DNA from 3 places in the Paenibacillus sp. Z3-2 genome. Region 1 is predicted to be linked to each of the others. Evidence: riboswitches for the same ligand, from Rfam matches in the RefSeq annotation. Region 1 holds a riboswitch; each other region holds the start of a gene.
The links. Region 1 has a riboswitch for cyclic di-AMP ahead of M1D71_RS00525 (C40 family peptidase). Riboswitches for the same ligand answer to the same signal wherever they lie in the genome.

Region 2: it holds a riboswitch for cyclic di-AMP, as region 1 does, so the genes downstream of both, M1D71_RS06500 (HAD family hydrolase) here and M1D71_RS00525 (C40 family peptidase) in region 1, are expected to answer to the same signal.
Region 3: it holds a riboswitch for cyclic di-AMP, as region 1 does, so the genes downstream of both, M1D71_RS09670 (C40 family peptidase) here and M1D71_RS00525 (C40 family peptidase) in region 1, are expected to answer to the same signal.

Annotation. Positions count from the first base shown of each region.
Region 1 covers NZ_CP096397.1:105,269-116,140, forward strand. The annotation lists gene rbsK (ribokinase) at 1-263, shown strand, start outside; gene M1D71_RS00515 (c-type cytochrome) at 335-691, opposite strand; gene M1D71_RS00520 (GNAT family N-acetyltransferase) at 842-1,336, opposite strand; gene M1D71_RS00525 (C40 family peptidase) at 1,692-2,162, opposite strand; cyclic di-AMP (ydaO/yuaA leader) riboswitch at 2,166-2,303, opposite strand; gene M1D71_RS00530 (hypothetical protein) at 2,558-3,400, opposite strand; gene M1D71_RS00535 (M1 family metallopeptidase) at 3,411-5,402, opposite strand; gene M1D71_RS00540 (YwhD family protein) at 5,504-6,007, shown strand; gene M1D71_RS00545 (transglycosylase domain-containing protein) at 6,207-8,285, opposite strand; gene speE (polyamine aminopropyltransferase) at 8,711-9,538, shown strand; gene speB (agmatinase) at 9,553-10,422, shown strand; gene M1D71_RS00560 (hypothetical protein) at 10,787-10,872, opposite strand, start outside.
Region 2 covers NZ_CP096397.1:1,503,179-1,514,050, reverse strand. The annotation lists gene M1D71_RS06515 (Nramp family divalent metal transporter) at 1-1,006, shown strand, start outside; one part of gene M1D71_RS06510 (IS3 family transposase) at 1,130-1,766, shown strand; one part of gene M1D71_RS06510 (IS3 family transposase) at 1,766-2,691, shown strand; gene M1D71_RS06505 (HAD family hydrolase) at 2,815-3,498, opposite strand; gene M1D71_RS06500 (HAD family hydrolase) at 3,646-4,044, opposite strand; cyclic di-AMP (ydaO/yuaA leader) riboswitch at 4,160-4,335, opposite strand; gene M1D71_RS06495 (glutathione peroxidase) at 4,706-5,185, shown strand; tRNA gene M1D71_RS06490 (tRNA-Leu) at 5,331-5,413, opposite strand; gene M1D71_RS06485 (urease accessory protein UreF) at 5,851-6,552, shown strand; gene M1D71_RS06480 (XRE family transcriptional regulator) at 6,819-7,022, shown strand; gene M1D71_RS06475 (hypothetical protein) at 7,050-7,685, shown strand; gene urtE (urea ABC transporter ATP-binding subunit UrtE) at 7,717-8,412, opposite strand; gene urtD (urea ABC transporter ATP-binding protein UrtD) at 8,390-9,199, opposite strand; gene urtC (urea ABC transporter permease subunit UrtC) at 9,162-10,253, opposite strand; gene urtB (urea ABC transporter permease subunit UrtB) at 10,275-10,872, opposite strand, start outside.
Region 3 covers NZ_CP096397.1:2,139,585-2,150,456, forward strand. The annotation lists gene M1D71_RS09650 (xanthine phosphoribosyltransferase) at 1-489, shown strand, start outside; gene M1D71_RS09655 (hypothetical protein) at 587-916, shown strand; gene M1D71_RS09660 (hypothetical protein) at 1,037-1,255, shown strand; gene M1D71_RS09665 (carboxymuconolactone decarboxylase family protein) at 1,391-1,720, shown strand; gene M1D71_RS09670 (C40 family peptidase) at 1,795-2,259, opposite strand; cyclic di-AMP (ydaO/yuaA leader) riboswitch at 2,265-2,396, opposite strand; gene pelA (pectate lyase) at 2,815-3,777, shown strand; tRNA gene M1D71_RS09680 (tRNA-Leu) at 3,953-4,036, shown strand; gene M1D71_RS09685 (divergent polysaccharide deacetylase family protein) at 4,237-5,115, shown strand; gene M1D71_RS09690 (N-acetylmuramoyl-L-alanine amidase) at 5,090-5,875, opposite strand; gene M1D71_RS09695 (YqzE family protein) at 6,070-6,297, shown strand; gene M1D71_RS09700 (hypothetical protein) at 6,371-7,378, opposite strand; gene M1D71_RS09705 (YqhG family protein) at 7,531-8,724, opposite strand; gene M1D71_RS09710 (DEAD/DEAH box helicase) at 8,728-10,488, opposite strand; gene M1D71_RS09715 (LAGLIDADG family homing endonuclease) at 10,872-10,872, shown strand, end outside.

The DNA.
Region 1 (10,872 bases):
GTGGCCGCGTACAAGCAGGGCGTGCCGGCGCGTGCCGTGCGCCCGGCTACGCCGTAAGCGCCGTCGATACGACCGGCGCTGGCGATTGCTTCAACGGCGCGCTGGCGGTAGCCCTCGCGCGCGGTGAGACCTTGGACGCGGCTGTAGGCTTCGCCATGGGCGCGGCCGCGTTATCCGTGACGAAGCTCGGCGCCCAGTCCGGGATGCCGTCCGCACATGAAGTCGAGGCCTTTCTGGCCGAGCACGCGCCAGAAGCTCAATAATCTGCATAACAAAGAGGCTCTTACTCTCCCAAAGGGGGATTAAGGGCCTCTTCGTTATGCGCGTGCAGAGATTATTTCTTCTCTGACAACCACATGGCGATATTGGCAATCTCTTCATCCTGCAGTTTGCCCTTAAAGGCAGGCATGCCACCTTTACCTTTGATAATCGTAGAATAGATCTTCTCCAGATCATCCTGGCTGCCGATGTTTGCCAGAGCAGGACCTACGCCACCCTGAAGCTGATCCCCGTGACAGGAAATACAGTTGGCTTTGACCAGTGCCTCAGCCTGTCCTGCATCCATCGTCACTTCCGGCATGGTTGGTTTCGCTTCTTCAGCCACTTCCTCTTTCCCTGGAAGCGTAAACATTAAAACAATAGCTAAAGCGCATGCTGCAAAAAATACCCCGCTCATGATCCATTTGTGCATCCCTTATGTCCCCTCCAGAATGAAAGATCATCTAACCTGAAACTATCCATATCATTATAACGGAACCTGTAGTCACATCATAGCATTTTGTGGTAATTTTTTGAACTAATCACATAACAAGGAGCAGATTTGGTTGTTTTGCAATGAATTCTAATCACGAGGCCCTTCATAGACCATGCAGTGAAAGGGCATTAAGCCGGTAGGGGTCTGTCGTTCGTATGTATCCTGGATGACAAATCCACTCTTCAGATAGACTTGAATGGCACGGGCATTCCAAGTCAGCACTTCCAGGTCAATCTCATTCGTCCGGTTTCGGCGAATGGCTTCCTGTACAATGGCGGTGACAAAAGCTTTCCCTTGACCCTGACCACACAGCTCTGGATGCATGCCGAGGCCAATCCGGGTTACCCCTTGAAGGGGGAAGTATTGAACAAATCCATATATGCGTTCGTTCTGATCTAGAACAATCGCATATTGTTCCTGCCGCAGCTGTGCATCCCCAAATTCCACTTCAAGTGCCTTCATCTGCTCCCAGGGGAGCCAGCTGTAGATATTATAAGGCGGCTCGTATTGCCAATTGCAGATAAACTCCGCATGTTCTTCTAGCATGGGTACAACGTGAAACGTCACAGGGGCTTCATTCATACATCTGCACGCTCCTCTCATTCATCACCAAACCCTCTGTCCACTCTACAAAAGAGCAGTTCTTTTAGCAAGTCTGCAACTTTGGGAAAAAAATGAAACAAAAGTTCCGGTAATTACGTTTATATTATAACGGGATGGGTAAAAACATCATAAGGGCACGGACAAACGAACGCCAAGTAAAGCTGTTGATGTCGCAGGATATGCCTCATGTGTTACTTGCTACGTGAACAGGGGATGAAGCACAAAAAAACCGCCGGATACATTCCTGCGGAGAATGTACCGGGCGGTTCTGTTATACTTCTTACTTCGTTCCAGTAGGGTTAATGGTTACAGCATCATGTTGCCCAGCTTGTCCCTAGTCAAGGGCCAGTGATTCATATGCGTCCGTGCTCATAATCCGTTTAGCGCCAACATAACGATTGGCCCAGTAGTTTTCACTCAATGCACTGATCGTAACACCTTTGGAAGAAGAGGAGTGTGCGAACTTTCCATCCCCTACAAAGATTCCTACATGAGATACGCCTTTACCTGTTGTATTAAAGAATACCAGATCGCCAGCTCTCATCTCCATGCGGGATACGGAATCGCCCATTTCGAATTGGGAACTGGATTGGCGTGCCAAATCAATACCCAACTTGTCGAATACATACCGTGTGAACCCGGAGCAGTCAAAGCCGTTAAGCGTTGTTCCCCCGCTTTTGTATGTAGTTCCCATTGCTGAATCAATTACTGTATCCATTTTTGAATCTGCGAATGCGCTGCCTGCACCAAGCGATAATGCAAATGTGAGGCTAAGTACAGCTGCGGTTAATTTCTTTTTGAACAAGAGATATACCCCTTCCAACGCCTGCGAGGTTAGCTTAAGGATTCGGTTGAAGGTCCCCTATGATCCCTCTGTAGCAAGATCAATTCACCCATAACTGGTTCCCCCGCTTCCCAGGTGCCAGGAATTTGGCTATGCTAGTTATGCACCTGCGAAATCAAGAAATGACGATTTAATTTTAAGTAGTTACAAATATGAATATAAAGATTACAAAGTTGTTACTAAAAACTCACTGCGATTATTGTAACAGAGGTGTACCGGTTTGGCAACGTTTAACAATAAATTTAGCAAAAAAAACCTCGACCTTTGACGGGGAAAGGTTGAGGTTTGCCTATTTATAAGTACTTATTAGGCCATGAGTTTAACATGCGATGGTAACAATTTTTAAACGATTTGCTCTAACCTTTGGATGTTTTGGACTGCCATAAGCGAAAATGGGCGCATATTTTCCACAGGCTCATTAGACATCTGGCAAGAGGATACGTCTGTTGTAGTATAAGTCCGGTGAGTCCTGTTAGTAACCATGAGGCTGAAGTGAACGCCCCGAAGATAAGCAGGTGAACTCCGCCCAGCAGCAGTGCAATGCCAATCACGGCGATGAGATGTCGTAGTGCAATCCAGAGTGCTTTGAGTGTGCCGTGAGCGCCACCTTCTCCCTCCGGTGCGGAAATACCGAACTGCATGTAGAGAAGGACGTGATGGATAACCCAGCCATATATGAACCAGGCAGCTATATAAGGTATGCCGGGCAAGAGTAATTGAAGGGAATGAAATCCATCCAGTAGAATTGAATACAGCTTCGGTATGAGCCAGTAGGCGGGTAGAAGTATCAATAATGTACGTATGCTGTGGAGCAACAGCATCGGTTTCCACAGATTTTTGATTCCGCGGACGAATGGAATGCGCTCTTCAGTACTATTATAGTGCTGAAGCGAGTAGAGCAGTCCTGCTTGAATGAGGGGGCTGATCAACATGCGAACCAGCAGCATAGCCCCCAGGATCCACAGATAACGATGAACCTCCGGATGGGTGGACAGGTTAAGTTGGCTTTCCATTTTGAACAAAAGCGTACTTAACTCCCCGGCATCAGGGTCAGGATAGCGCAGGAGCAGTGGGACGACCGCTGATTGAACCATTCGATAGAGGAAATATCCCCATATGAGCTGATAGAGAAATAAGAGTGCTGCAATGAACATATGCTGACGGACGAGAAACCAGCCTTCGCGTATTTTTGCTTTCACCGTTTCCACCTCACCATGACAGACCTCCGAATATGGCTTCTATTAGTTTGGTTACACTCATGCTCCAGCGGGATTTTGTTGGCTCATCCAGTCCGGATTTCAGGAAATTGTTCATGTGGCGGTTCTCCAGCACGATCGTGTACAGAGGATCGGTCATGGCCCAGGAGACAGGGGATGTGTGAGTTAATTTATAGGTGATGCGATCTTCTTTGCCATTCCATTGCTTGGTAAGGATATGCCCGTCTTCAAAAGCAATGCGAACAGGAACGGCGTTGTAATCACTGCCTTTTTTCACGATCGTCACGGAAGACTCGTACAATGTTTGGCCGTCTTTTTGCACGGGTGTAACACGAATATCCTCTACAGCAAAATCAGCCATTCCGTTACCATAGATGTATTGATTAAAATAATCAGACCAGGAAGTACGGGTTACTTGCTCTACAACTTTCTGGAAATCAGCTGATGTGGGGTGTTTGAAGCGGTACTTCTTCACATAGGTAGAGAGAATACGTTCCATTGTTTTCGCACCGACTTGATGTTCTATACCGAGCAATACAAGCTTGCCACGTGTGTAGACATTGGCCGCGTACTCATTCTGTGACTCGAACTTCCAGGATTCCTGTGTTAATGATGAAGGAGACGTAATCAGGCCCGATTGTACCGGCAGGTTCGGGATCAGTCCATATTCCTGCTCCATCAGTTTGTCTTCTGCATAAGAGGTGAACCCTTCATCCAGCCAAGCTTCTTCAAATTCGTTACTGGCAACCATGCCGTAGAAGTATTGATGTCCAATCTCGTGAACTACGGTACGTTCCAGGTCATAGCCTGGCGTGGTATCATCCGCACCAAAGGCTGTGATTAGCGTGGGATATTCCATACCTCCGGCACCGTTCCCCGTTTTGGGCGGAACAACGATGGATAAGGTCGCGTAAGGATATGGACCAAACCATTTGCTATAATTGGCTAGTGCGGCCTTAGCGGCATGGAAATATCGTTCTTTCAGATCTTGATGAGCAGGGTCCAGGTACAGCTTGATTCGTACCCCAGGAACATTGGGTGCAGAGAAGGGTTCCTCGGCGTAGACAAAATCGGGTGAGGCTGCCCAGGCGAAATCATGCACATCATCGGCATAGAATTGATAGACTTTCTCTCCATTCTTCACCACAGCTTGCTGCGTTGGGAATCCAGTAGCAGCAACTTTGTATGTTTCAGGTACCCGAATACGCACACTATATATACCGAAGTCGGCGTAAAACTCCGAATTGCCGTGGTATTGGTGCAGATTCCAGCCTTCCGTTGTTCTTCCACGCCTGCCCACAGGTTCATAGGCACTTAATTTGGGAAACCATTGACCGGCCATGACAAAATCATCAGCGGTTCCCATCCGTGCAAAAATCTTCGGCAGACTTACTTCGAACCGGGTGTGGAGTGTGATGCTTTCCCCGCCTTTGACGGGTTTGGGCAAGCGTACTTTAATGAGGGTGGTATCCTTGATGTTTCCGTCATCTGGCTGCACATACTGCATCCGGTGGAGCAGAGAGAGCCCGTCCTCCGTTTTCATTTCGGTAATGTTCATGGAGCCATAGCCATTGGTAGGCATGATATCACCCCGAAGCTTTCCACCGGATTCCTTCATAAAGGTGGTGTCAGCAGAAGAGAAGGCGTTGGGATACATATGAAAATATAGTTCACTGACGGTTTTTTTACCTGGATGTGTCCAGGTGATCGTCTGAGTCCCTTTCAATACGTTCCCTTCGGCCAGTTTCACATCCATGTGATACTCCACAACACGGTTGCTGTACACTTCGGCGGTAGGGGTCTGTATACTTTCTGGAGGTGCTGGGGTTGGGGCTATTGCCTTGGGCTTGCCCGATTCGGGGGCGAGTACTGGCAATTCGGATTGAGTTGAGCGATTATAACCCAGAGTGATCCATATCCCTCCGGCAAGTACACACAGGGCCAGGGATGCGGTGAGCCAGCTCTTGGCGCGTCGTGGAATCATCGTTAAATACCTCCCGTTGACAAGCATCTACAGCATGTATATGTTTGCAATGGGCCAATTATTAGTTAAAATATTTGTATCAACCCTTGGAGGCTATAAACATGGACCAAAACGAGCAAAACGGCAAAAAACAGATTGCCTTGAATATCGTTAGTGCAAAAAGCAAGCATAAAGGCTTCGGTGCAGGCTCCATTGATCTGAATAACCTTTCCCCGGTCATTATTGATAATGGCGAAGCCAAGATCGATATCGGTGCGATGCATGCGAAGAGCAAAGTGGAACGCAATATCAAGTTCTCTACCAATCGTGAAGATGTGCCCAACGGACGCCAAGTATGGCTGGTGTGGGTAGCTGTCGATCGCACGGAGGAAGGCCAACTGTATGGTGGGGCAACGGCATGTGAGATGTGGATTGATACGGAAGCAAGACGTGGATGGAAACTGCTGGCGGAACATGTGAATCGCATGGATTATGCCTTGAAGCGTCGCTTCATGCTGGATGAGCTTGGACCAGAAGCCCGAGCTGCACTTAAGACACTGCTGATCTCACACAACGAAGAATGGTGGAATGCTTCTCCGGATGTATTGAAGGAAGCACTGGCCTAAGACAGATCATTCAATACAGTATAAAAGCAAAAAAACAAAAGGCCCCTTGACCGGAAAGTTCGGTTCGGGGCCTTTTGCTTGTATGGTAACAGTATTCACCGATCTGAATAATTATGAGTTTTCATCCGAAGTGGAATTTCCAAATGCCCAATATAATCAGGGAGTAGGGATGACGTAATTAAGTCATCTCGTGTTTTCGTCATTCAACCCACCAACGTTTGAAGTCACTCCACCAGGAATGCTTCTCTTCCTGTATGCCTTGTTGATTCTCTACCTGACGGGCTTTCTGGTCCTCCCCTGAATCCGAATCATCTGTCGTGCCATGACATACTTCTGTCGGTTCAGTACCATCAATAAAGACTTCCAGTCGTTTCTCTTCACAACCGTTGCCTGCCAGCTTGCCGGATTCCGGGTCAATGTAGACACTTACAACATGATCAGGCACGGTGAAAATTTTGGGTGGTACGCTCGCAAGTGCCTGCTCTGTAAACTGGGCAAAGATCGGCGCCGCCCGGCGGCCATCCGAAGTCGAGATGGCTTTACCCTGGTCATACCCAACCCATACAGCGGTGGAGAGCTCCGGTGTGAACCCAACCAGCCATGCATCCGTATTGGTCGTCCCTGTTTTCCCGGCTACCGGACGTTTGATCGCAGCAGACACCCGGTTACCCGTTCCCCCATTTTCGAAGACACTTTCCATTAAACGAGTCAGGACATAAGCTGCTGCAGGTTCCACCACGGTCTCAGCTTTGGTCTGCGGAGATTCATAGAGTACACGCCCTGCGGCATCTGTCACTTGCAGAATGGCGACAGGTGGTGTCCGTTGTCCACCAGCAGCAATGACGGAAAAGGCGGATGCCATTTCCAGCGGACTGACAGGTGAGGTTCCCAGGGCAAGGGAAGGCACAGCGCTCAGGTTGCTTGTAATACCGAGGTTTTTCGCCATGTTCACAACCTGCTCAGGACCGATCTGCATAATGGTGTTCACCGCATAGATATTGTCTGAAGCGGCAATCGCCTGCCTAAGGTCAATCTCACCAAGATACTTGTCTCCAAAGTTGCCAGGCTTATAGGTTTTGCGGTCATTGTCATAATGAAAGAGCGTAGGTTCACTGTTAAACATGGATGCACTGGTGAGCTGCTTAGATTCCAGTGCTGCCAGATACATAATGGGTTTAAACGCCGAGCCTGGCTGGCGTGTGGTTGCCAGTACATGGTTAATCTGATTGGCGCGGTAGTTTTTGCCGCCCACCATGGCTTTGATGTAACCCGTGCGAGGGTCGATGGACACGAGAGCCGTCTCCAGCTCGCTTTTGGCATCCATACCTTTTGCTACAGCATCTTCAGCCGCTTTTTGTACACGTAGATCCAGTGTGGTGTAGATATTCAATCCCCCATGATCCAGCATTGCTTCACTGATTCCCAGCTCTTTGATGGCCAGACTTCGAATATAGTCACGGAAATAAGGAGCACTTTCCACCGTTTTACGTTCACTTTCCGGCTTGAACGAAAGCATTTTCTCATAGGCTTTATCCGCCTCGGTCTGGGTGATCTTTCCGATATCCGCCATGGCATTCAGCACAATTTTCTGTCGGTCTTTGGCATTCTTCATATGGTTATAGGGTGAATAGTAGGTAGGCCCTTTCGGGATTCCTGCCAGCATGGCACTCTCTGCGAGATCCAGTTGTTTGGCTGATTTGCCAAAATACATCCGCGAAGCCGCTTCGATTCCGTATGCACCGTGCCCATAATAGATTTCGTTCAGATACATCTTCAAAATTTCATCTTTGCTATATTTCATTTCCAATTGCGCCGTGTACATGGCTTCCTTTGCTTTGCGAGTCCATGTTTTCTCATGAGACAGATACAGGTTACGCGCCAGTTGTTGGGTTAATGTACTCGCACCCTGTGACATCTGCATGTGTTCGAGGTTAACGAGCACAGCCCGTCCCATCCCTTGAACGTCGAACCCGTAGTGATTATAGAATTTGCGATCCTCTACTGCTAAAGTGGCATTGACCAGATCTGGAGCGATATCCTCCAGTTGAACGGGCACAGAGTCTTTGCCGCCTGCCGAGAAGGTAGCGATGACTTCACCCTGACTGTCCAGCAATCTGGAATTCCGGTCAGAGTCTGCAAGGGGCAGGCTGGTTGCGTATAGATAGACCAATCCGGCAGCGGTAGCAAGTATGGCGAGCACGGCGAGCAGAGACAGGTTTTTAAACAATTTCCGTACACGGAACCCGCGTTTGCGGGTCTTTTGGTTTGGCTTGATCATGGAACGGGCTCCTCTCTTTTCTTCCAGTATGGGACTTGATTGGCAGGGATATTCAATCGGGTGCATAAGCGAACAAAATGTAGCATTTTCGCCGGAAAAACCGTTTTGCAGTATAAACGTCAATCGCGTATAATGCAAAAGGGTAATGAAAAGGTAAGATTCGGCACAAGATACTAAAGCGCGTAAGGACGAACAGACGAATGGTCATTGATTCATTGATTCATTGATTTTAGTCAGACGCTCTGCACGCTCTGGTCAATTTAATCTATATAATGAAGAGAGAACCGCGGACCTTTCCCGCAGGCCAGCAATCATAACGCGATATGGCTCCGAACGCTGGACGTGCTTGGGCGAACCGATTATAGTGCACGGCACTTGGGTCGGGTATGGCTGATCATTAACTTTACGGAAAGAAGGTAGAGATTATGGAATTGTGGTTTACGGAGAAACAGACCCCGGTATTCGGGATCACCGCGAAGATTAAACAGACCTATGTCACAGAGAAAACAGATTTTCAAGATTTGGCCATGGTAGAGACCGAGGAATTCGGCAACATGTTGCTTCTTGATGGCATGGTGATGACTACCGTAAAAGACGAGTTCGTATATCACGAAATGGCGGCACATCCTGCGCTAAACACTCACCCGAATCCAAAAAAAGTTCTGGTTGTCGGTGGCGGCGATGGCGGAGTCATTCGTGAAGTCATTAAGCATGCTGCTGTAGAAAAAGCAGTTCTCGTCGAAATTGACGGTAAAGTTATTGAATACTCCAAAAAATATTTGCCTGAAATCGCCGGCAAGTTGGACGAGCCCAATGTTGAAGTGCTCGTGAACGATGGCTACATGCATATTATTGAACATAAAAATGAATACGATGTGATCATCGTAGACTCCACTGAGCCTGTAGGTCCGGCTGCTCCATTATTTGAGCGCGGTTTCTACCAAGGCATTTACGAAGCACTCAAAGAAGACGGAATCTTCGTTGCCCAAACGGACAACCCTTGGTTCAAGGCGGATCTGATCCAGAAGGTTAACAAAGACGTCAAAGAAATCTTCCCGATCGTACATGTGTACGGCTGTAATATTCCAACCTATCCAAGTGGTTTGTGGACATTCACCATGGGTAGCAAGAAACATGACCCGCTCGAAGTGGATGAGACTCAAATTCCGGAGATGGATACCAAGTATTACTCTCCGCGTCTGCACAAAGCAGCATTTGTACTTCCTAAATTCGTGGAAGATTTAACGAAATAAAGGGGAAATCATTAATGAAACTGGATCAAGCTTATTCAGGAAACGTATTTATTTGCAGCTCTGAGGATTATGAGAACTCCAAGGCGGTTATCTATGGTATGCCGATGGATTACACCGTCAGCTTCCGTCCGGGTTCCCGTTTCGGCCCAACTCATATCCGTCAAGCATCGGTTGGACTTGAAGAGTACAGCCCGTATCTCGACAAAAGCATTGTAGACATGACGTACTTTGACGCTGGGGACCTGCTACTGCCTTTCGGTAACGCGGGACGTAGCCTGGAAGTGATTCATGAATACATCGGCAGTCTGCTGGCTGACGACAAATTTCCAATTGGATTGGGTGGCGAACATTTGGTTACTTGGCCAGTCATTCAACAGATGTACAAGAAATACCCGGATCTTATCCTGATTCATATTGATGCACACGCAGACCTTCGTGAAAACTATGAAGGCGAGCCATTGTCCCACTCCACACCAGTACGTAAAGCAGCGGAGTTGATGGGTGGCAAAAACATCTATCAGTTCGGTATCCGTTCCGGCTCCCGTGAGGAGTTCCAGTATGGTCGCGAGAACATCAACTTCTATCCGTTTGAAGTGGCAGCTCCAATGAAGGAAGCTCTTCCGAAGATGGGCAACCGTCCGGTATATGTGACCATCGACATCGATGTGCTTGATCCATCTGCAGCGCCAGGAACAGGTACAGCAGAAGCGGGCGGCATTACATCCAAAGAACTGCTTGAAGCCATCCACATGATTGCAGGATCTGATGTAAATGTAGTCGGTTGCGATCTGGTTGAAGTAGCACCAATCTATGATCCAACACAACAGACACAGATTGTAGCTGCGAAGATGATCCGTGAAATGCTGCTTGGATTCGTGAAGTAATTACAGAATGATCGAATAAACATAATGCTCTCTGTCTGCGTGGTTTCAAATCTGCGCAGGAGAGAGCATTTTTTTATTGCTAACGTTTATCCGCGTGTCTCAACTATTTCAGCTAAGGAACGACTGGATAATATATCAAAAACTATTCTGCTATGTTATAATGACTACAACAGTATTCAGTAGTATATGAGTTGATATATTACACTCGTGAAGTATATGGTGATCGGGTTCGACCATATACTAAAAAAAGAGCCCTTACCGCGCCAACGGTAAAGACTCTTAGGACCGAAAGGCTGTGGATTGCCACGGCGCGCATGAACTAAATAATGCTATTCAAGCGAAACCCACCGTCAGGCTTCCGACCTTATGAGGTGGGTTTTCGCTTGCTACGAAACTTTTTGCGTAACCAACGGTAAAGCTTTCGCCCACTCAGTACAATACTGAGGATCG
Region 2 (10,872 bases), 1.4 Mb from region 1:
GCCTGTCGTCATGATGTTATGGATTCTGTGTGAGCTTGCCATTGCAGCCACCGATCTGGCAGAAGTCATTGGTTCTGCCATCGCGTTAAAGCTGTTATTTAACATTCCTATGTTATACGGCGTTATCATCACCGCAGTCGATGTACTATTGATCCTTGTACTGCAGAACAAAGGCTTCCGCGCTCTGGAAACTCTCGTCATTGTGCTGATGGCGACCATTGCCCTCTGTTTCGGCATCGACCTGTTTCTAGCGAAGCCGGATATGGGCGGCGTTCTCCATGGTTTTGTACCCAATGTCGAGATTTTGCAAAACCCGGCCATGCTCTATATCGCCATCGGTATTATCGGAGCAACCGTGATGCCGCATAATCTATACCTGCATTCTTCCATAGTACAGACCCGTCAGATCGAACAGACACCGCAGGGTAAAAAAGAAGCCATTCGGTACTCGACCATGGATTCTACAATCGCGCTGACACTGGCTCTGTTCATCAATGCGGCCATTCTGATTGTATCTGCCGCTGTATTCCACAGTGCCGGCATGACGCAGGTTGCGGAGATCGCTGATGCCTATCATCTGCTGACACCTCTATTAGGTACTACTGTTGCAAGTATCCTTTTCGGTGTGGCGCTGTTGGCATCAGGTCAGAACTCTACTCTTACAGGTACACTCGCTGGGCAGATTGTCATGGAAGGTTTCCTGAATATTCGAATTCCAGCATGGCTGCGTAGACTGGTCACACGTCTGATCGCCATCATCCCTGCTGTAATTGTTACAGCCATCGCAGGAGAACATGGCACAGAAGAACTGCTCATTTTGAGCCAGGTCGTGCTGTCTCTTCAATTACCTTTTGCTGTCATCCCCCTGGTGATGTTCACGAGTGATAAAAAAAGCATGGGTGCATTCGCCAACAAATTATGGCTCAAAATCATCTCATGGGTCATTGCCGCTATTATCGTTGTGCTAAATGTATATCTGATCATTCAGACGATCCGGTTGTTCTAATCTCATTCTAAATGACTAAATATTAAAAAGGCTGATCGACTCCGGTATTCTATACCTGATATGCTCCCCATATAGTAGACAGGTGAAATAATAAAAGCCTGTTACTGTATGGGGAGTGTTTTTATGGAACAAAAGAAGTTTACGGCACTTGAAAAATTGAATATTCTGCAAGAAATTGAATGTGGTGAACTTGGTTTAAAAGCTGTGGCTCAAAAGTACGGATTATCCAAAACATCTGTGGTCAAGTGGCGAAGCCGTTATCAGTTGTACGGTTACGAGGGCCTGGAAGTCCGTTCCCGTAATCAAAAGTATTCAGCAGAGCTCAAACGCCAAGCGGTCCATGATTATTTGGAAGGAGGATTATCGCAATATCAAATCATCGACAAGTATAAAATTGCAAGTCGAACCCAACTCGCCAACTGGATTAAGAAGTATAATGGTCTTAGCATCAGCTTAACCGCTGCTCATTCAGGAGGAACCAGGGCGATGACCAAAGGACGCGTAACCACTTGGCAGGAACGGATCGATATCGTGCTATATTGTCTGGCAAATGGACAAGACTACACCCAGGCCGCAGGCCGTTTTCACGTTTCATACCAACAAGTATATAGCTGGGTAAAGAAATACGAAGCAAGCGGCGAAGAGGCGCTACGAGACGGCAGAGGACGTACCAAATCAGCTGAAGCACTCACGGAGGCAGATCGCCACAGACTTGCTATGCAAAAATTAGAGTACGAGAATGCGCGGCTGCGTGCGGAGAATGCTTTTCTAAAAAAGTTAGAGGAACTCGAAAGGAGGAGGCGTTAAGTCACATTCGTCAGGAGAACATCTACCTGGCTATTCAAGTTGTTCGGCAAGAGGAGTCCTGTTCCCTTCAGCTTTTGTGTGAAATCGCAGGAATTCCGCGGTCCAGCTACTATAAATGGTTGAATCGAAAACCCAGTTCACGGGAGACCGACAATGCGAAACTTACACAGGCCATGCTCCTTCTCTATGAGAAGGTGGAGCGAACCTTTGGGTATCGCCAATTAACGCTGCATTTACGCAGGCAAATGGACAGCAATATTAACGCGAAGCGAGTATACCGTCTGATGAAGCTCCAGGGCATCCAGTCTGTCACCCGAAAAAAGAGGAAGAAGTACATAGGCTCTACCCCTCAGCAGGTTGCGGAGAATATACTGAATCGTAAATTTGAGGCGGAAATGCCAAACCAAAAATGGGTAACCGACGTAACGGAATTCAAGTACGGCAACGGGAAGAAGGCCTATTTAAGCGCAATTAAGGATCTGCACGACAAGTCTATTGTTGCTTATGTCTTAGGACATTCTAATAACAATCCGCTGGTCTTAAAGACGCTGGAATTGGCTTTAAAAGCTGCTCCAGCAAGCCGTCCCTTGCTTCATAGTGACCGCGGTTTCCAGTACACTTCTTTACGTTTTAAGGAGATGTTGGACGAAGCGAAACTCACACAAAGTATGTCTCGGGTAGGCCGTTGCATTGATAACGGACCCATGGAATCCTTTTGGGGGACGCTCAAATGTGAGAAGTATTACTTGCATACCTACGGGACCTTTGAAGAACTCCAAAAAGACATTGATGATTACATACAATTTTACAATTACGAACGGTTACAGGCAAAACTAAACGGCCTCAGTCCCAATGAATTCAGGACCAAGGCCGCTTAACCATCTTTTATTTTTTGTACTGTCTACTTGACGGGGTGCAGTTCAACCCAAGTTGATCAGCCTTTATTGTTGCTATACAGCAACGTGTTTTCATTTATAGTAGAATCTCTCGTACGCAATCATCTAATCCTGGTTTGGCACCAATAACGGCAGGAGCTTATCCAATGAATCAACAGTCCAATCTGCACGTTCGTCATCCGATAGTTCCGGCTGGAATCTCCCGTAACCCTGCATAATCCGTATCGTACGCATGCCCAGCTTCCGAGCAGGAATAATGTCGTTATCGATCCGATCCCCGATCATGACGGCTTCCTCTGGTTCACAACCGGCCTGCTTCAAGGCTACAGCGTATAACTCAGGGTCTGGCTTGGACACCCCTTCTTCAGCCGAACAGGCCAGAACATCAACATACTTCCGCAACCCGTAGCTCTCCAGTCTCTCTTCCGTTCCAGGACTTTGATTGGCAATAATGCCAATGCGATAATGCTTCGACAAGTGCCCAAGAACCGAATCCGCTGAAGGAAAAGGACGTTCAAGATCTTTTTGAAACTTCAGCTTGTCCTGAATCTGTTTTTGGTGCTTCTCGTCTCCAATGAATGTGCGAATAGCCACTCTCATAGGCCATTGCTCATAATTCTGGTAACAGTTCGTGAACAGTTCTCGTACCGCCTCAATCTGCACCGGATACCCCAAAGCGCATGCTTCACGGACGAACTGTCCGATAATATCATCAACCGGCTCCCATTCGTCCACCAGCGTATCTCCAACATCAAAAAACAACCACTTTATTCCACCTACATCCGGCACGCCAATTCCTCCTTGAACTACCTCTAAAAACCATAAAAAAGAAGACCCACCATCAAGCATGAGTCTCCTCAAATTTCCGTTTATTGATATATTCAATTATAACAGGCCCCTTACACCGGAGCAATCACAAGCTATCAAGCTAGCGCACTAACCATTCAGGAGAAAGCCGACTTCCCCATTGAGTGAATATACAATTCGGTCTGCGCCCATCCCCCGATAGATGCCCTTTGGATGACTCTGTTCCGTAATGACGCACAGGGACTTCGATGTCCATGAACGGCAGATTTGCAAATAACGACAGGTCAGATTCAGGCTGTTTTCGAAAATAAACACATTGCCTACGCTGCCCTGCGGCAAAAACCATTTTTGAGCTGCAGCCGTGTTCATGCGAATGACATGCTCTACCCCGATTCTACGGAGTCTACGCTCTTCCCCTGCACTGTTGGTTAGAACGGCAAACGGCATTTTTTTGTACATCAGCAATTTGATAAATTTGCGTCCTGCTTCATTTGGAGCAGTCACTAAGATCATCTCAGTATCCATCATTCGTTCCTCCCTTGGCGTGAAAAGACAACAAAAAAGAAGCGTGGGGGACCAAGGCCTCCCGAACGCTTCTTAAATAATCCATGGCGAAAACACCATGAACCAGCGTACGGCTTGTTGCCTCTCCCTTTAACGCTTACGAGGTTAGCTGACGGATTCGGGCGCGAGAGTCGCCCTATTTCCGGCTGTCACCGGAAAATTCACCCCATGAATGCCCACTGTCCTGGACAGCGCATTCCGTTGGTTCCCCCGTTTCCCACTCATCAAAGAATGGAAACTCAGCGATTAAAACATCGTTCGTATATCTTAAAGTAAGATCGAGCGATATTATCGTTTGTTTCGTTTTTCAAGTACAATTTAATTTAAATTGAAATTACGTTATGAATCATACACCCGCGCCATGACGGTGTAAAGTCCGCACAGATCACCGAATCGGCAGATTTTCGCCAATACCCATACATAATAGCGCTTACAACAAGGTTATACTCTATCTATCTCTTCAAGTCTATCTAATTCTCACTCTGACGAAAATCACATCGCAATTCATTCACGTATTCTGCACAACTTGCCTGTTTTGATTCTTTTAACACCATATTAGTTTTGTATTATTTAATTGCAACCAATATAATAAGGGGTATAAGATTATATAATGGAGGCGATTTAGATGACAATCTACGATTACAAAGTGAATACTCTTCGCGGTCAAGAAGTTGAAATGTCCGACTACCGTGACAAAGTGCTACTGATTGTGAATACGGCTAGCTCATGTGGCCTCACTCCTCAATTCAAAGGCCTGCAAGAACTGCAAGACAAGTTTCAGGATGCTCCGTTTGAAGTTCTGGGTTTTCCAAGCAACCAATTTGCACAGGAAAAAGGCTCTTCGGACGACATTGCAGAGTTCTGTCAGATGAATTATGGCGTGAGCTTCCCTATGTTCGAGAAAATTGATGTGAACGGCTCAAGCGCTCATCCTCTCTTCCAGCATCTAAGCAAGGAAGCTCCTGGCCTGCTCGGCTCCAAAGCAATCAAATGGAATTTCACCAAATTCCTTGTGGATCAGAACGGACAGGTACTGAAACGTTATGCTCCCAAAACAACACCCGACAAGATTGAAGAAGATATCAAGAACTTGCTTCAAAAATAATACATAGGCCACCCGTAACCAGAAGGTAAGCACGATCGCCCCGGGTAATGGAGGGCCTTTTTCCTGACTTGAGGTTCTACTGGTCGAAAAGACAAAAAAAGAAGCTTTCCAATAAAGGAAAGCTTCTTCTTAATCGTTCATATGATGCGGTCGAGAGGACTCGAACCTCCACGGGCATACGCCCACTACCCCCTCAAGATAGCGTGTCTGCCATTCCACCACGACCGCATGTCGTAAATAATCGGCAACAGAATTGATTATACCGGGTTTAGATCTAAAAGTAAAGTATTTTTTAATGCTTCTTTTTCAGCCAGGCATTTTCCTCAAAAATCGCATATTCTCGTCATGTTTAGTCATGAACTGCATATCATTAGTTTTGATCCCCTCTTTTCCGGATAGAGCCGATCTGTGTAATCATTTATATATAGTAATATATAATCTTCCCCTATACCCTGTGAATACCTAACTTAAAATGATACATTAAATAACACAATATATGATTTATCATTTTTAGAACAATAAATTCCAAGGATTCTATTGACAAAAAGCGGACATTTATGGGAAGATAACTATCATATAGTTCGGATTTTCAAACACAAAGCAAACAAAAAGGAATATAAATGTTACTTTAAGTGACATTTAACGAACACAGGAGGCGAATGATTGTGAACCGTGGGAATAAGCTGCTCGATTATGTCAATCTGCTTGATTCCTCTATTCAGGTTGGAGGGTTCACCCATTCCTTCGGCATGGATATCCATATCAAGGAGGGTACCATTCGTAATGCTGAAGATCTCGAATCATTCATGCGTTGTCAGTTGCATCCCAGTATCGTTCGTCTTGAAGGCATGGCCATCAAAGGCATCTATACCGCAGCAGATCACAAGGATACATGGCGGATAGCTCTGATCGACAAGCTCGTCCATGTTCAGCGAACTCCTGGAGAACTCAGAGAACAAGCTGCTGTTATGGGTAAACGATTGATCAGACTTGCACGCGCTCTGCACCCCTGGATTGATCTCAGCCAGCTCGAACAGATCTTCGCCAAATATGATTCAGTTGGCTGCCTCTCCACTGTTCACGCCTGGATTAACCACCACCTCGATATCCCGGTCGAGGAGGCGGTCCTTGGTTATCTTCATTCAGCCATGAATGCCTGCATAACCGAAGCCTCCAAAGTCATTCCCCTGAACAACGATACTACCAAAGATCTGATGGTCCGCCTGGCCGCAGATTTGGAGAATGAATGGAATACCGTCAGCGCCTCGGCTGCGGATGGACTGGCACAGCCAACCTCGATGTCCATGAAATCATTTTTTCCCAGTTTCCATATGCTTGGAGCTGGACTTCATGCCTACAGGGCCTAATCCTTTTTCTCCTCAGCTCCACTTCCCTTCATTAGGACAAACAAAAAAACACGCGGCAACCTCCTTGCCGACGTGTTTTTTGTCATTTTATTTGTTTATTTAACGCATTTACGCCATTTAACATCACAAAATACACTTTTTTCCGTCTTTTTTAATTGTTAGATGACGCATTTACGTATATAATAAAATATACAGCTCGCATTTCTATATATTCTACATGAAGAAAGGGCGACTGAATACTACATTCTAATCAGGGGTGAACCCTTTTGAACAAGAAAAAACCAGTGACTCCGTTCGGATGGGCCATCAAACGACGGCTAACCGAGCTTCAAGTGGACCAGAAGACCTTTTGTGAACAGTACGGTATCCCGCCCTATCGTTTGTCCAATCTCATTCACGGCACACGCAAAGCAACCCGCTTCAGACATCTGGTCGCTGATATTTTGGATATTCCAGATGAACTGAGATAAGATTTCCGTCAAAGGAGGACCTCATTCATGAGACATGTTACATCCGACCTGGAAAGCCTTACGTTCCAATCCATACGTCACCAACTCATCATCATTGACCACCACTGGGTTATCCACAGCTGCAACCGCGCCTGGCAACAGGGACTGGGTCAATTTCCACCTAGCTCGGATGCGAACAATAATCATAGACATTACCTGCATCTGTTGGAAGCCTGGGCGTTACGAGGCAGGAATGCTGCAACGGCACTTGTAGCACAGAATTTGAAAGAACGCGGAACACCCTTTAATCGAAATCATACATATGACATCTGCGTGTATACGGTATATAACGAAGAACGGTGGTTCCGTGCGGATCTCACCCCTCTAGTTCATACCGAGCCCATTCCGGATACTCCTCTGGCTTTGATCGCACACGTGGATATTACCGAACAAAAAAAGACAGAACGCCAATTGAAGAAGGCCCTGTCTGAAGTGCGTACATTACGTGGACTGCTGCCTATTTGCGCCGTCTGCAAACAAATCAAGGATGAAGAAGAACATTGGAACTCCGTCGAAAGTTATCTAGAGAAGCATACCCACGCCGAATTCACCCATGATATCTGCCCGGAATGCATACGGCGATTATATCCGAAATACTCGAACATCCTGGACAAGCGCTCCTGAACCCTCTGTCCACCCGAAACCGCAGCTCCAGCTAAACGGACAGATGATGTTCAAACTGGGACATATCCAGTTCTTGCGGTGTCCCGTGCAGGGTAATGGTACCTTTGTCCATGATATAAATGTAATCTGCGGCATTGCGTACAAAATCAATACTCTGCTCCACCAGCAGAACAGAGAGATCCCCCTTCGCCTTGAGCTGCAAAATGACCTGCCGAATGTCCTCCACAATGGAAGGCTGGATACCTTCTGTCGGCTCATCAAGCAGCAACAACCCCGGACGCGAAGCCAGCGCCCGGGCGAACGCCAATTGCTGTTGCTGTCCACCACTCAGATCTCCACCCTGCCGTCCATACATCGTCGCAAGCACCGGGAACATCGCGAGCACATCCTCCGGGAACGTCTTTACACCTGGAGCACTTGTCTCGAGGCCAAGCAACAAGTTTTCTTTCACCGTAAGCTGCGGGAATATTTCCCGCCCTTGCGGTACATAACCAATCCCCGCCCTCGCCCGCTTGGCTGGGTCCAAAGCGGATAACTCCTGATTTTTCCACTGAATATTGCCCTTGCGTGTTTTCAGTAGCCCCATTAATGTCTTCATCAACGTCGTTTTACCTACACCATTACGACCCATCAGACACACCACCTGTCCAGGCTCTACCTCCAGACTCACACCTCGAAGCACATTACTTTCCCCGTAGCCGGATTCAATTCGTTGCAGCGACAGCATGGTCATCCCTCCTTTTGCCCAGATACACTTCCGCTACCTTCGGATCTGCCTGTACTTCAGCCATCGTACCTTCCTTCAGCAGTTTCCCTTCATGCATCACCGTCACCTTCGCGGCGAACTCTCGCACAAATTCCATATCATGCTCCACCACCACAACCGAGCGCTCACGTGCAATCTCTTGCAGAAGCCGTCCAGTCTTGTGAGTTTCTTCATCCGTCATGCCTGCGGCTGGTTCGTCCAGTAACAACACACGCGGCTCCTGCAGAAGCAACATGCCGATCTCCAACCACTGTTTCTCCCCATGCGATAAGGCTCCTGCACGGGTGTTAATACGATCTTGCAAACCAACCTGGAGGATAACAACCTCCATGGCAGTACTCATCTTCCCATATCTCCGAATACCGATGGCCTGCAGAGGAGAACGGCGAGTCTCCGCCGCCAGCGTCAGATTCTCCTGTACCGTCAGACCCGCAAAGATCGATGGTGCCTGGAATTTGCGTCCCACACCTTTGCGAACAATCTGGTGCTCCTTCAGTCGTGTTAATTCCGTACCATCCGCCATCTTCACCGAGCCAGACATGGGTTTTGTTTTGCCGCATATCACATCCAGCATCGTCGTTTTCCCTGCACCATTGGGTCCGATCAGAAAATGCAGGTCATGTTCATGCAGCTTCAGATTCATGCCTTTGACAGCAACGAACCCACCAAAGGCCACCGTAATGTCCTCGGCTACCAACACCGCTGATTCCTCAGTAGACTTTAGGTTTTTCCCGAGTGACTTGGACATGCGCACTCTCTCCTCTCCGCTTCAACAAGCGAACGACATGACGATACACCCCTACAATACCATTAGGCATAAACAAGACTACCGTTACAAAGAGCCCACCGATGACGAATAGCCATCCTTCGGGGTAAGCCTCGCTTATGCCTGTTTTGGCTGCATTCAGTACCACCGCTCCGATGACCGCTCCAATAAGCGTACCGCGACCACCCAATGCAACCCACAAGACCATCTCAATGGAAGGCACAATCCCCATCATCGATGGCGAGATAATACCGACCTGAAGAACAAACAGCATGCCCGCAATGCCTGCAAGCGCACCGGAAAAAGCAAAAGCCAGCGTTTTATATCCTGCCGGATCATATCCGAGGAAGCGCACCCGATTCTCTCCATCGCGCGCAGCTTCGAGTACCTGCCCAAACCGGCTATTCACCATTCGACGACACAACACATAAGCGATCACCAGAACAGCAAGCGTTATATAGTAGAGAGCAATCGTCGTTCCTGCGGAATGAAGTGTAAAACCAAAGATTGAATTATACCCGGTAATGCCATTCGTTCCGCCCGTCCACTCCTGTTTACCAACAAACAATGTCACCGTAATGAGAACCAAGGCTTGTGTCAGAATGGTAAAATACACACCGGTGATCCGGTTACGGAACGTAAACCACCCCAGAGCAAAGGCAAGCAATGCCGGAAGGGCTATCCCCAAGAGCAGAGCCATCGGGAAAGAGCGAAAGGGTTCCCAGAACCAGGGCAGACCGCTGAGACCACTCCATCCCATGAAATCAGGAAGAGTTGCTCCACTGGCCTGAAGCTTCAGATACATCGCCATCGCGTACCCACCCAGACCGAAGAACACCCCATGTCCAAGACTCAGCACACCCCCATAACCCCAGATCAGATCGAGACCGATGGCCAGGATCGCCAGCGCCAAAAACTTGGCTAACAGACTCAGACGAAACTCCGTGGAGATTAGTGGAGCAAGACACATCATAATCAGTACAACTGCCCAGATGATCCTCATTTTCAAACTGCCAGTCTTGAGTAAAGCGGACATGAACTAACCCCCTTCTTCACGTTAATCGAGACTCCGTGTGCGCATCGCGACCAAGCCGCGTGGTTTCCATTGCAGGAAAGCAACGATACATACGAACACGAGCACCTTGCCAATGGAGGCCGAGGTATAGGTTTCGAACAGCGTATTGAACATGCCGATCCCCAGTGCACCGCACACGGTTCCGACCAATTTCCCCACGCCACCCAGAACAACGACCATGAACGCATCCACAATATAATACGTACCAAGCGAAGGACCAATCGGACCAATGAGCGTTAACGCACAACCAGCGATTCCGGCGATTCCGGAACCAATGGCAAAGGTCATGCCATCCACACGCCGGGTCGAAATCCCAAGACACCCCGCCATGCTCCGATTCTGCATCACAGCCCTCATTCGTCTTCCGGAAGATGTTCGATAGATATAGAGATACATGCACAGCAGCACAACCGCAACCAATGCGATAATGAAAATTCGCTTGTACGGAAATACAATGCCATCCGAGATCGCCAATCCCCCATTGAGCCAAGCTGGACTGGATACCCCCACATTCGGTGCTCCGAATATCGTACGGGCCAGTTGCTGCAACATCATTCCTACGCCCCATGTCGCAAGCAGA
Region 3 (10,872 bases), 2.0 Mb from region 1:
CCTGCACTAACAATGGAGATGGGACGGGAGTTTGCTGCCCGTTTTCGTGAAAGTGGAGTGACTCGGGTAATCACGGTAGAGTCCTCAGGAATTCCGGTTGCTTTTGCCGCAGCCCATGAACTTGGGGTACCGCTCGTATTCGCTCGTCGTAAAAAAACGCTTCTGGCTGATCCTGATGCTTACTGTGAACGCGTACCGTCCTTTACCAAAGGAATCGTAACGGACATAATGGTTTCCCGCGAGTTCATTCATGAGAATGACCGCATTTTGTTCATTGATGATATCATTGCTAATGGAGATGCCGCTCGTGGAGTGATCAAAATTATTGAACGTTCCGGTGCGGAACTCGTCGGATTCGGCGTTGTGGTCGAGAAATGTTTTCAGGCGGGGGCCCGCACGATTCGTGAACAGGGAATTCCGGTGGAAGCCTTGGTACGCATTCGTTCCCTGAACGATGGAACGGTACAATTTGACGATAACGAAATGTGACATTTTAAAGGAATAGGGCCTATTTTTAGAACTATGCCTTTGCATGACCGCGGATTTCATTTATAATGGGGTTATGTTAGGGAGAGGAGGCAACACCATGGGGAACCAACCGGCAACAGAACAATTTTTTATTGATAAGCTGGCGGAATCGAAAGTTCATTTTGAACGTGCCCTGGATTGTAAACATACGGAATTCGATGACCTTTATCCCTATATGATTGAACATCCTCAATTTTTCTGGTACAAACGCTATGTTGCCTGGTCAGAATTACTGACGATTGTAGGCTTGTGCGAAGAGTTGTCCTTCTCTTGGAAAGAACAATTTACACCGCATCAAGTGGAGTACCTTGAAGAACGTGTGATGTCCGCCAAAGTGCTTGATTTTTGGTTCGAGAAGAACGACAGCAAAGAGCACGCGCAGCGGTAACTTTCAGTCGGGACATAATTTCGAATGACATGACAGTCCAATACAGTCACGTGAGACCTAAATGACATTTCATTTTAGGTCTCTTTTTGTAAATAAATTTGGAATATAGGAGCCATGAACATGATCAGTGATACAGAACTGGACGCTCTGCGTCTGTCAGGTGAGAAAGTAAGAGTAGTGAGGGACGAGCTGGAAACTAACGATGTAACCGGGATTGTGGTTGCCTGGGATGGTGAGCAGGTACTTATCCGTCGTCGGAATCGACGTGTTGTTAAGCTGGATCGCAATTACCGATATCAGTTGTTCAGCGAGCCGCGCCAAAGTTTACTTAGTGAGTAACCGTATAATTTGGCTAGAACATGAACGTTTAATTGTTTGCAATTACCATGATTTCTTGGCATAAATGACTCACTCGGGTGAGAAGATAGGTACAGTGAGGAAATCTGTAACTATAGCCGAGAGGATGTGCTGCAAATGACATTGATGAATGATAAAGTTCATGCCTACAAGGATCAGATTGGAGCATTAAGCGACGTGCTGCCAGGTGTGGTGAAGTCGTATCATGAGTTTACCGGAGAATGTTTTCAGCCTGGCGTGATTGATGCGAAGACGAAACAGCTCATTGCGCTCGGAATTGGACTATTTGCTAACAATGAGGTATGTACCTTCTATCATGTGGAAGAAGCTCGTGCGAAGGGTGCTACAGATCAGGAGATCATGGAGACCGTTGCGGTGGCTGGAGCTGTCGGTGGCGGACATGCTCTGTCTCAAGGCGCAATGCGAGTGCAGAAGGCGTTGCATTAGTTAGCAATACAATGCACATTTTTAAGTACACAAAAAGGCATCGGTTTAAAATCCGGTGCCTTTTTGTGTGTGAATTACATTTTCCCTAACATTTTATCATACATAAACTGTCCAGTTACCCGACGTGCTGTTACGTAACGATCATTAAAATAAGGATTGGACAACTTGGTGATGCTTACACCTTTACTGCTGGAAGCATGAGCGAATTGTCCGCCGCCGATATATACACCTGTATGTGAAATGCCTTTGCCCATCGTATTGAAGAACACCAGATCACCTGTGCGAATGTTACTTTTGGATACCGGAGTACCTGCTTTGGCTTGCTGCTGCGAAGTACGTGGCAATACAATGCTGTATTTGTTGAAAAGATATCTCATAAACCCGGAACAGTCAAAGCCAGCCAGCGTTGTGCCACCCCACTTGTAAGGTATGCCTGTCATGTTGTTCACTACGGAGTTAATACTGCTTGCCTCTGTGCTTGTTGCTCCGGATGTAAATAGTACAGCTGCTCCAAAAATGGAGATAATCAGTTTTTTCAAAATAAATGTTCTCCCTTCGATGCCTACGGAGTTAGCTAAGGGTTCGGTAGAAGGTTCCCTATATTTCCTATGTATAAGAATAATTCACCCAAATTGGTTCCCCCGTTTTCAAACATGAAACTCGGCAATTAATAATTAAGTTTTTGTAACTATTTGAAACTATATTGCATAAATGCGTAATTGTCAAACCCATTTAAAACCCTTCATTTTACCCCAATGTTATCGGAATTACGGTTTTTATATGAAAGAGGGGATCAAGTTTGGGTATCATTCATGACAAAAACGTCACTATTGATTCGTTGAAGGTGATTTTGGACAAATAAATAAGTTTGTCATGAGTTAAAAGAACTATTCCGTTATGTAGAATTAAAGAGATTATATTGATTAAGTTGCATATATTGACAAAAATCGATTTTTTGCATATTATCGTTTTATCCAATCCACATATTGGATGGAATTTGATTTTATTGTGCGATGAATTCAAATAAAGGAGGTTTGGGGTTCGAATCTTAAGTTAGGTAGAAGTGGGAGATTTATTAAAACGAACTTAGGAGAGTGTTATCTTTGAAAGCAAAAAAAATAGTTACTTTTGTTCTAGCATGTACCATGGTATTCTCAGCCGTTGGAATGGCTTTTCTCCCTGTAGCAACGGTATCTGCTGCCGATGCATCAGGTACAACAGCAAGTATTTCCGATGTTTTGAAGAACCAGCTGCCAGATGGAGGTTGGAGAAAGGATTATAAACAAACCAGTGGAGAATGGGCGAAGTCCACGATTGACAACAAGGCTACATACTCAGAGATTAGAAGATTGGCGAAGGAATTCAAAAAGACGAATGATCCGCGCTACTCAGCGGCTGCAATTAAAGGAATCAATTTTTTGATTAATATGCAGTATTCAAACGGTGGATGGCCGCAAGTGTACCAAAGCTCCGGATATCACAAACACATCACTTATAATGATGATGCCATGATTAACGTCATGTACATGCTGGATGAAGTAGCAACGCGTAAAGGTGACTTCTCGTTTATCGACAGTGCCCTTGCCAATCGCAGTAAGAACTCAGTTGCTAAAGGTGTAGAAGCGATTCTGAATACACAGGTCGTTTCAGGCGGTAAGCTGACAGCATGGGGACAACAACATGATTCCAGTTCCCTTAAACCGGCAAGCGCAAGAATCTATGAAGTACCATCGCTGACGGCTGCAGAGAGTGTAACGATTGTTAAATTCCTGAAAACCAGACCTGCTAACGCCAAAATTACGGCATCCATTAAAGGAGCCGAGGCGTGGTTTAACAAAGTGAAGATTACGGGTTACAAGTATGAAAGAGCGAACGGAGACAGCAAAATTATCGCTGATTCCAAAGCTGCACCGATCTGGGCTCGCTTCTACGAAGTGGGAACGGATAAACCGATCTTTATTGGTCGCGACGGGGTAGTTAGATACAAATTAAGTGATATTGATAAAGAAAGAAGAGGCGGTTATGCATGGTATGGCAACTGGCCTTCCAAGCTGTAATGAGTGACGAGCCTCAGGTTTCATAGCGTTAACTCCTTGTAACTGTAAGTAAAGCCCGAATCAGACATGGACGTCTGACTCGGGCTTTACTTGTTATTATTTTCAGTGTTGACATGATAGATTACACATGATATATTATTTCTTGTCGCCGAGATTTCTTACGGAGATATAATATGCGGTCGTGGCGGAATTGGCAGACGCGCACGGTTCAGGTCCGTGTGGGCTAACCCCCGTGGAGGTTCGAGTCCTCTCGACCGCATCAGAAGAAAAGGCTTGTATGTTGCTCTTGGAGCAATATACAGGCCTTTTTTAATGCCTTGATTTCACAGTAATGCCTCAACGTATTCTGGTGGATTAGTGTAAATCAATTTTTTACCGCTGTATCATTTACCTTCCACGTACATATTCATGCCTACATTATGAAACAATGAGGACACGGATAAAAGGAGGGGTTTAATTTTGAGAACGGTGAGAAAAGGATTGAAATCCAATCGGGAATCCAGAATCATTATGTTCAGAATGATGGTTATAGGGATTCTTGGAATTTTTGTTTTGGTTTGTTCACTGAGCCGCGCGGACTTGGCCACAGCAGCGATGACCGACATCAATTCAAAGGGTACGCTGAAGCGAATGGCAATTATCATCGATGATGTAGGTAACGACATGAAGGGAACGGATGAGATTCTGGCGATGCCAGTCAAACTGACGGTAGCCGTAATGCCTTTTCTGCCAACAACGAAGAAAGATGCGATTGCAGCACATGAGAAGGGAATGGATGTGATTGTGCACATGCCCATGGAACCCAAGAAAGGAAAACCTGAGTGGCTGGGCCCGGGTGCAATCACATCCAATCTTACGGATGAAGAAGTCCGCGAACGCGTAGAGAAAGCGATAGATGATGTGCCCCACGCGATTGGAATGAACAATCATATGGGCTCCAAAATCACTTCCGATAAACGCATCATGTCGATTGTGCTCGACGTATGCAAGGAACGAGGCCTCTTCTTTGTGGACAGCCGTACGAATTTTCGCTCCGTAGTGGGTGAACTCGCGATATCCAAAAATATGCCACCTGTAGGTAATGACATTTTCCTGGATGATCAAAACTCAAAGCAGCACATTCGCAAGCAAATGGATCTGGCAGCTCAACGTGCGATTGACAAGAAGATATGTGTCGTCATTGGTCATGTCGGCCATACGGGGTTGAACACATCGGCTGTGGTTCGTGAATCGATCTCTCGTTTTCAGGGTCAGATTGAGTTTGTAGGTATCGGTGATCTGGTGCGCGAAGTGTGGAACTGGCATGCTGCCCCTACACTACCGACAGGTAATAAATAATGCCATTAGCGATGGATTGGGCGATTCGTTTTTGCTCCGTTGGATCACTCATTCTGGCTCGATCTTCGGCATTGCTCAAAAAGCCGGTTTCGACGATGACAGCAGGTTGCTTCACGTAATTCAACATATAGAAGGGCCTGCCCCACACAACTCCACGCTCAGTACCGCACAACTCGTTCATCGCATCCTGAATGGATTGGGCCAGCAGATAGCTCCTGCCCTCCTTCTGGTGCAGTACCACTGGACCGTGTGTAGCGGATCTTGGACTCCAGTTCGCATGGATGCTGACTACGATATCAGTACTCACTTCTTCGCTGAGGCTTTTACGTTGGGCAAGATCTCTGGTATGACGGGAGCGGCTGTTCAGCCAGCGGTTCTCATCACTAAGTGCATAATCACCAAGTCGGTTAATGATGACGGCGTAACCTTTGCTACGAAGCAGGAGATACACCTTTTGGCTAATGGCGAGGTTAATATCTTTCTCCAGCACACCTTGGGCTGATGTACCACCGTCAACACCGCCATGGCCCACGTCGAGCAGGATGACAGGTGCCGCAAAGGCATGATGACTTGAGCGATAAGCATCTCCATCGGTCAATGGCAGCATGGATGGACTGTTCTGAGACGGAGTGGAATGATCTGAACTTTGAGATATGGAAAAATCAAGATAGGCTGCTTTTCCATGAGCGATCTGTGGCAGGATGGGGAGGAACTGGAAGCTGAACAGCAGGGCTAACGAAGCGGTCAGCAGCTTATACATGGGAATACACACTCCTTCATGAAATAGGTATCGGGATGCAGATTAATGACTGTATGGATACCTTTGGCATTAGACTGTGCATTCTGAGGGTTTTCATACGCCTTTCAAAAAAAATGTTTAACTACGGCACATCTTGCACACACTAGAACTATCGTAAGCTCCGCGAATGTGCAGGAGCAAAGGGGGCAGAGGTTATGGCCAAAAGTGATGAATTGGTAAAATACATTACGCAGCGAGTAGTTCATTATATCGATACACCGAAGGATGAGCGGAAAAGTCGCGCCAAAAAGAAAGAGCCTTGGTCAATAAAATGGTTCGGTATGATTCCATTCGCTGTATCCCTGTGGGTAGGAAAAAAGGAAAAAAATTTGGACACAGAGTCTCATAAACAAAGTTCTTCGGGCAAGGGTGACTACCGTTAACCTAATACCGCTAATATAAAACCAAAAGACGCAATCCCTTTTAAAACATGGGAAGGCGTCTTATTTGTTGTGGTCAAGGCTTCGCAATGTAAAATTGACCATCTTGTTGCAATGTGCTTAATGGGACAAAGCGTTGAATAGATGGTTTTCCGCCTAGCGCTACATACAGAATGGACTCTTCTTCCTGATCTGTATGCCATAGTTGATAACCGCTAACCGGGAGAGGTCCGCCGTATACGACGTTACGATTATCCGCTGAGAAGACAATCTCTTGATTCTCCCCGTGTTTTATCACATCTTTTGCCCGATTGGCAGCAACTGGCTTGGATGTTATCCACAACAGATTGTCCGCCGGATTGAAGGCTGGTCGCAGATGAAGGGGATCAACTGATAAAGGTGAAGTAGTGGATAAATCAGTTATGTTGCCTGAGATCTGGTTGGAGTTAGCCTCCAGTCGACTCAAGAACTCCGATGGTAGTAAATCTCCGTTCGTAGCATCAATATAAAGTGCAGGTTGATTAGGTCGATCCAATTTCCAGTACGCCAGCAGAGGAAGAGCATAACGAGCATGAAGCTCTCCCCCGCTAGCAAGTAACGCATCAAGATTCACAAGTTGTCTATTCAATGCTTGTCCAAGAAGTTCACTGTTGTACGGTGACTGTTCTCCTTGACCATATTCACTAAGCTTCATCTGTCCCTGTTCTGTGGCTGTAATAATCATATATCCGATGTGTTTTCCTTCAAATGCAGCTTGTACGAGCCAGCTATGTGTGCCAGGGCCAAGAGGGTAGAAGTCCAGATCGGCGTTCTTCCAATTGGATTCGGCGTTAGCTGTGCCGAGTGCAGCTGCTTGTTGCTGTGCAAACTGCTGTACTGCAACGGGAGCTAACTTATTATTCTGAGCTGTATGAGTTTCAGAACTATACTCTGTTGATCGTGCAAGCGTTGGTGAAGAGAGTGCCTTATCTTCTGCATTTGCAATCGACGAGAAGGAGAACAGGGCAACACAACTGAGCAAGCCCAAGGTCATGCATGTTGTTCTTCGAACACTATTCCACCTTAAATGAAGGAATTGTTTCAATTAAACACCTTCTTTCCAAGTATCCGTTACCTAATCGGTTCTAATTTCATTCTAGGGGACAGGCTATGCAAAGAATGCTGCAACCTGTCGGGCGGCTGATCATGAATAAACACTACTTTTGCCAGCATTTGCAGGAAAAGTAGTGTCTTCGTCTATCTCAAGTGAAACATGCCGCTACTAATGGCAGTTACTTTCACTTTAGGCTCATATTGCCAGATCATCTCCGTTCGGCGTGTCTCGTATTGCAGTTTCATGGCCTCGCGGTCCATTACCGCCTGTTTTGCTTTCTCTTCCTCGGCATCTGTCTCGGATTCGACCTGTACTGTGGCCTCTGCCGCCAGTTCTACATCGGCTCCAATGGGTTCAGCGTTAGTTATACCAATAAGTGGCTTCAATGGTACAGGTGACGTGCGATTAGATTGGACATTCTCCGTGCCTGATGCCAAGTTGTCCGTTGATTCTACCTCAGGCGTATCCTCCCGAAGTACAGCTTCATAGTATGTGTCCAACACGTCCAGCTCCAGATCAAGTCGCTCTTGGGCTTTCTCTGCCCAGCTATAATCAAGTTCCAGCAAGCGGTTCGTCAGATGAGATTCCAAAGCAGCTCCGGCATCGGATAACGAAACTTTAGCTGCCTGCACATGCATGTTCTCCGCGAGTCTCGGACTGAGATCGCGTCGATTCAGCTTGGTCCCGAACTTCTCTATAATTTCACCCGAACGAAGGGAGATGCCAAGAAAATGCAGTTCCTCCCGTTTCAAGTCACAGGCAAATTCCACCTTGAAACAGACACCGAGCCAAGGCTCATATACGGCTGGTGTTGTAGCACGTAATTGCCTTTTGGCTGCCTGTTCAAACAGGTTCACGAAGGCACCGCCTTCACGGGCTGCGCCAAAAATCTGTTGTAATCTGCGGCTTCCGTACACGACATCCTCACGCAATATTCGTCCGGGTCCCAGCAGTGGCATGGATGGAGTAATGCCGAAGTATCGGCCCAGAATGGTTTCTTTCGGTGGCTCACCTTGGGGACTCCCGTTAGTGATACCATTGGTTCCGGCAGAATCAGGTGCAACCTGAGGTGCAGCCTGTGCAGCTTTGGCTTCTGCGGCTTCCATGGCTTGTTGATAGCTGTCGGGATCGAATATAAATGTAAAAGACATCGTCTCAGCGGGCGCGCCAGTTCGCTCCACAAACCCCCAATAATAGGGCCGGTTCGTCAACGCTTTGTCCGCCTCAGGCGAGAGTTTGACCGTCACATGGGCAGGAGATCGCTCCATGATCTGACAATCGAGTGCTTCCAGGTAGGTGAGAACATAAGCTTGCACTTCATGGGGAGACATGGTCATCGGTCAGCTACCTCCTTTACGAAGATCCAAGCTGGACAAGGGAGGCACTTCATCTGCAACCTCACGCTGAATGGAGTTCAGCGATTGTCCAAGAGAATCCATTTTGCGACGAATATCTTCTTCATTTTGTGATTCCAGCATGATTTTGTACAAACTTTTCTCAATAGATTCTTTCTTCTCCAGTCGTTCCAGAATGACATCCAGTCCGCCGATCACCATCTCGAACATATTAATCTTCTCATGCAGCAGATTCAGAATGTGTTCCTCGATGGTTCCGGTTGTGGACAGGTTGAAAATGTTCACGTCATTCTGCTGTCCCAGCCGATGTACCCGACCAATCCGCTGCTCCACCCGCATAGGGTTCCAGGGCAGGTCGAAGTTAATCATATGGTGACAAAATTGCAGATTAATGCCCTCGCCACCCGCTTCGGTTGCAATCATGGCCTGCACACGCCCGCGGAAGAGATCCATCATCCAGTCTTTTTTGCCCCGATTCATGCCACCCCGATAGGGGACAGCCGTAAGCCCGTTGTTGCGGAAATAGTTCAGCAGATACTCCTGCGTTGCCCGGTACTCGGTGAAGATAATTACTTTTTCATTCATGTTCCGCACCAGTTCCATCGTTTTCTCGGCTTTGGTATTCTCCTTGATCGCTTTAATATGGGCCACGAGTTCCCATATCTTGTCCCGAAGGGGAGAGTCCAGCGGAAGTTTCTTCGACAGATTAACGAGTGTTACGAATACAGCATCCCGACTGCTGCACACTTCACGTTGCAATGTGACAAGGGAGAGCATGCTGCTCAGGTTGCCGCCAGCTTCCTGGTATTGGTCCTTAACAAAGGAAGTCACGCCATCGTATAACGCCTGTTCTTCGGGCGATAGTTGCAGATTCACGTTAGAGACGTTCCGTTTGGTAAATTGAACGGGGCCTTCGCCGCGTCGATTTCGGATCATGACTTTGGATAGTTCGTTTTTGAGCTGTTCCTGATTTTTCGGAACACGTTTGTCGACGACAAAGTTGGCTGCAAAATCACCCTGCCGACCCAGTTGACCGGGCTTCAGCAAGTTGATCAGATTGAACAGCTCACTCATATCGTTCTGCACAGGTGTAGCTGTAAGCAGTAGACAATACTTTTTGCGCAATTTCAACATGAATTGATAGTTGGTTGTTTTCTTGTTTTTGAGCTTATGGGCCTCATCAATAATGATCATGTCGTAATCGGTATTCAGCAGCATATCTTTATGCGGGTCACGTTTGGCTGTATCCATGGAAGCAACAACCACTTCATTCTGCCAGGAATAAGCCTTTTTCTGGGCAATAGCAGGGATGCCAAATTTTGAATTCAACTCTCGTACCCATTGCAACACAAGTGAGGCAGGCACGAGAATAAGCACCTTGGATACGAGACCTCGAACCATATATTCTTTCAGAATGAGACCGGCTTCAATGGTTTTGCCAAGCCCCACCTCGTCGGCGAGAATGGCCCGGCCTGACATTTCAAATAATACTCTGCGTGCAGTGTCCATCTGGTGAGGGAGTGGAGTAAGGCCTTGTAGATGCTTCAAACATTGGATCTCGTCAAAATTGGGAATCAGGTTGGTTTCTTCGGCCTGAATGCCAAGTTGGAAGAGTCTGTAATCCCCCCAAGGACCTCCTTTATCCAGTCGTGATTCCAATTGACTAATCCAGCTCCGATCGAATTCCAACGGAACGGGCAGTTCGGCTACAGGTTGATTCGTGCGGTGCGGGTTTTTCCGGTTCATGGTGCTTCCTCCCCTGCCATACGTGATGACGTTCTATTCGTAGGTAATAGTATGGACGAATGAGAGGCAGTTCATAACTGTATAAGTTGAACTACAGTTTATTTACATGGACACTACGATGACAGAACAACCTTCCAATCGCTGTTATCCCCAGTTTTTTTCTGTCCCGAAAAATTCACAGATGTCGTATGCGTGCGTATGAGGGTGTGTGAAGAAGCTTGTCCGAGCAGGGGAGTCTGTAAAGCAGGTCTGTGATAAAAGTCGCATGGAAAATCAATATATGGTGTATTATACTTAAATTATATCACTATATGTAGTATTCAATCATATTTTATTCGTATAGTGAACCATGTAGCTGTTATTCCGGGAGGTTGAACGTGACGA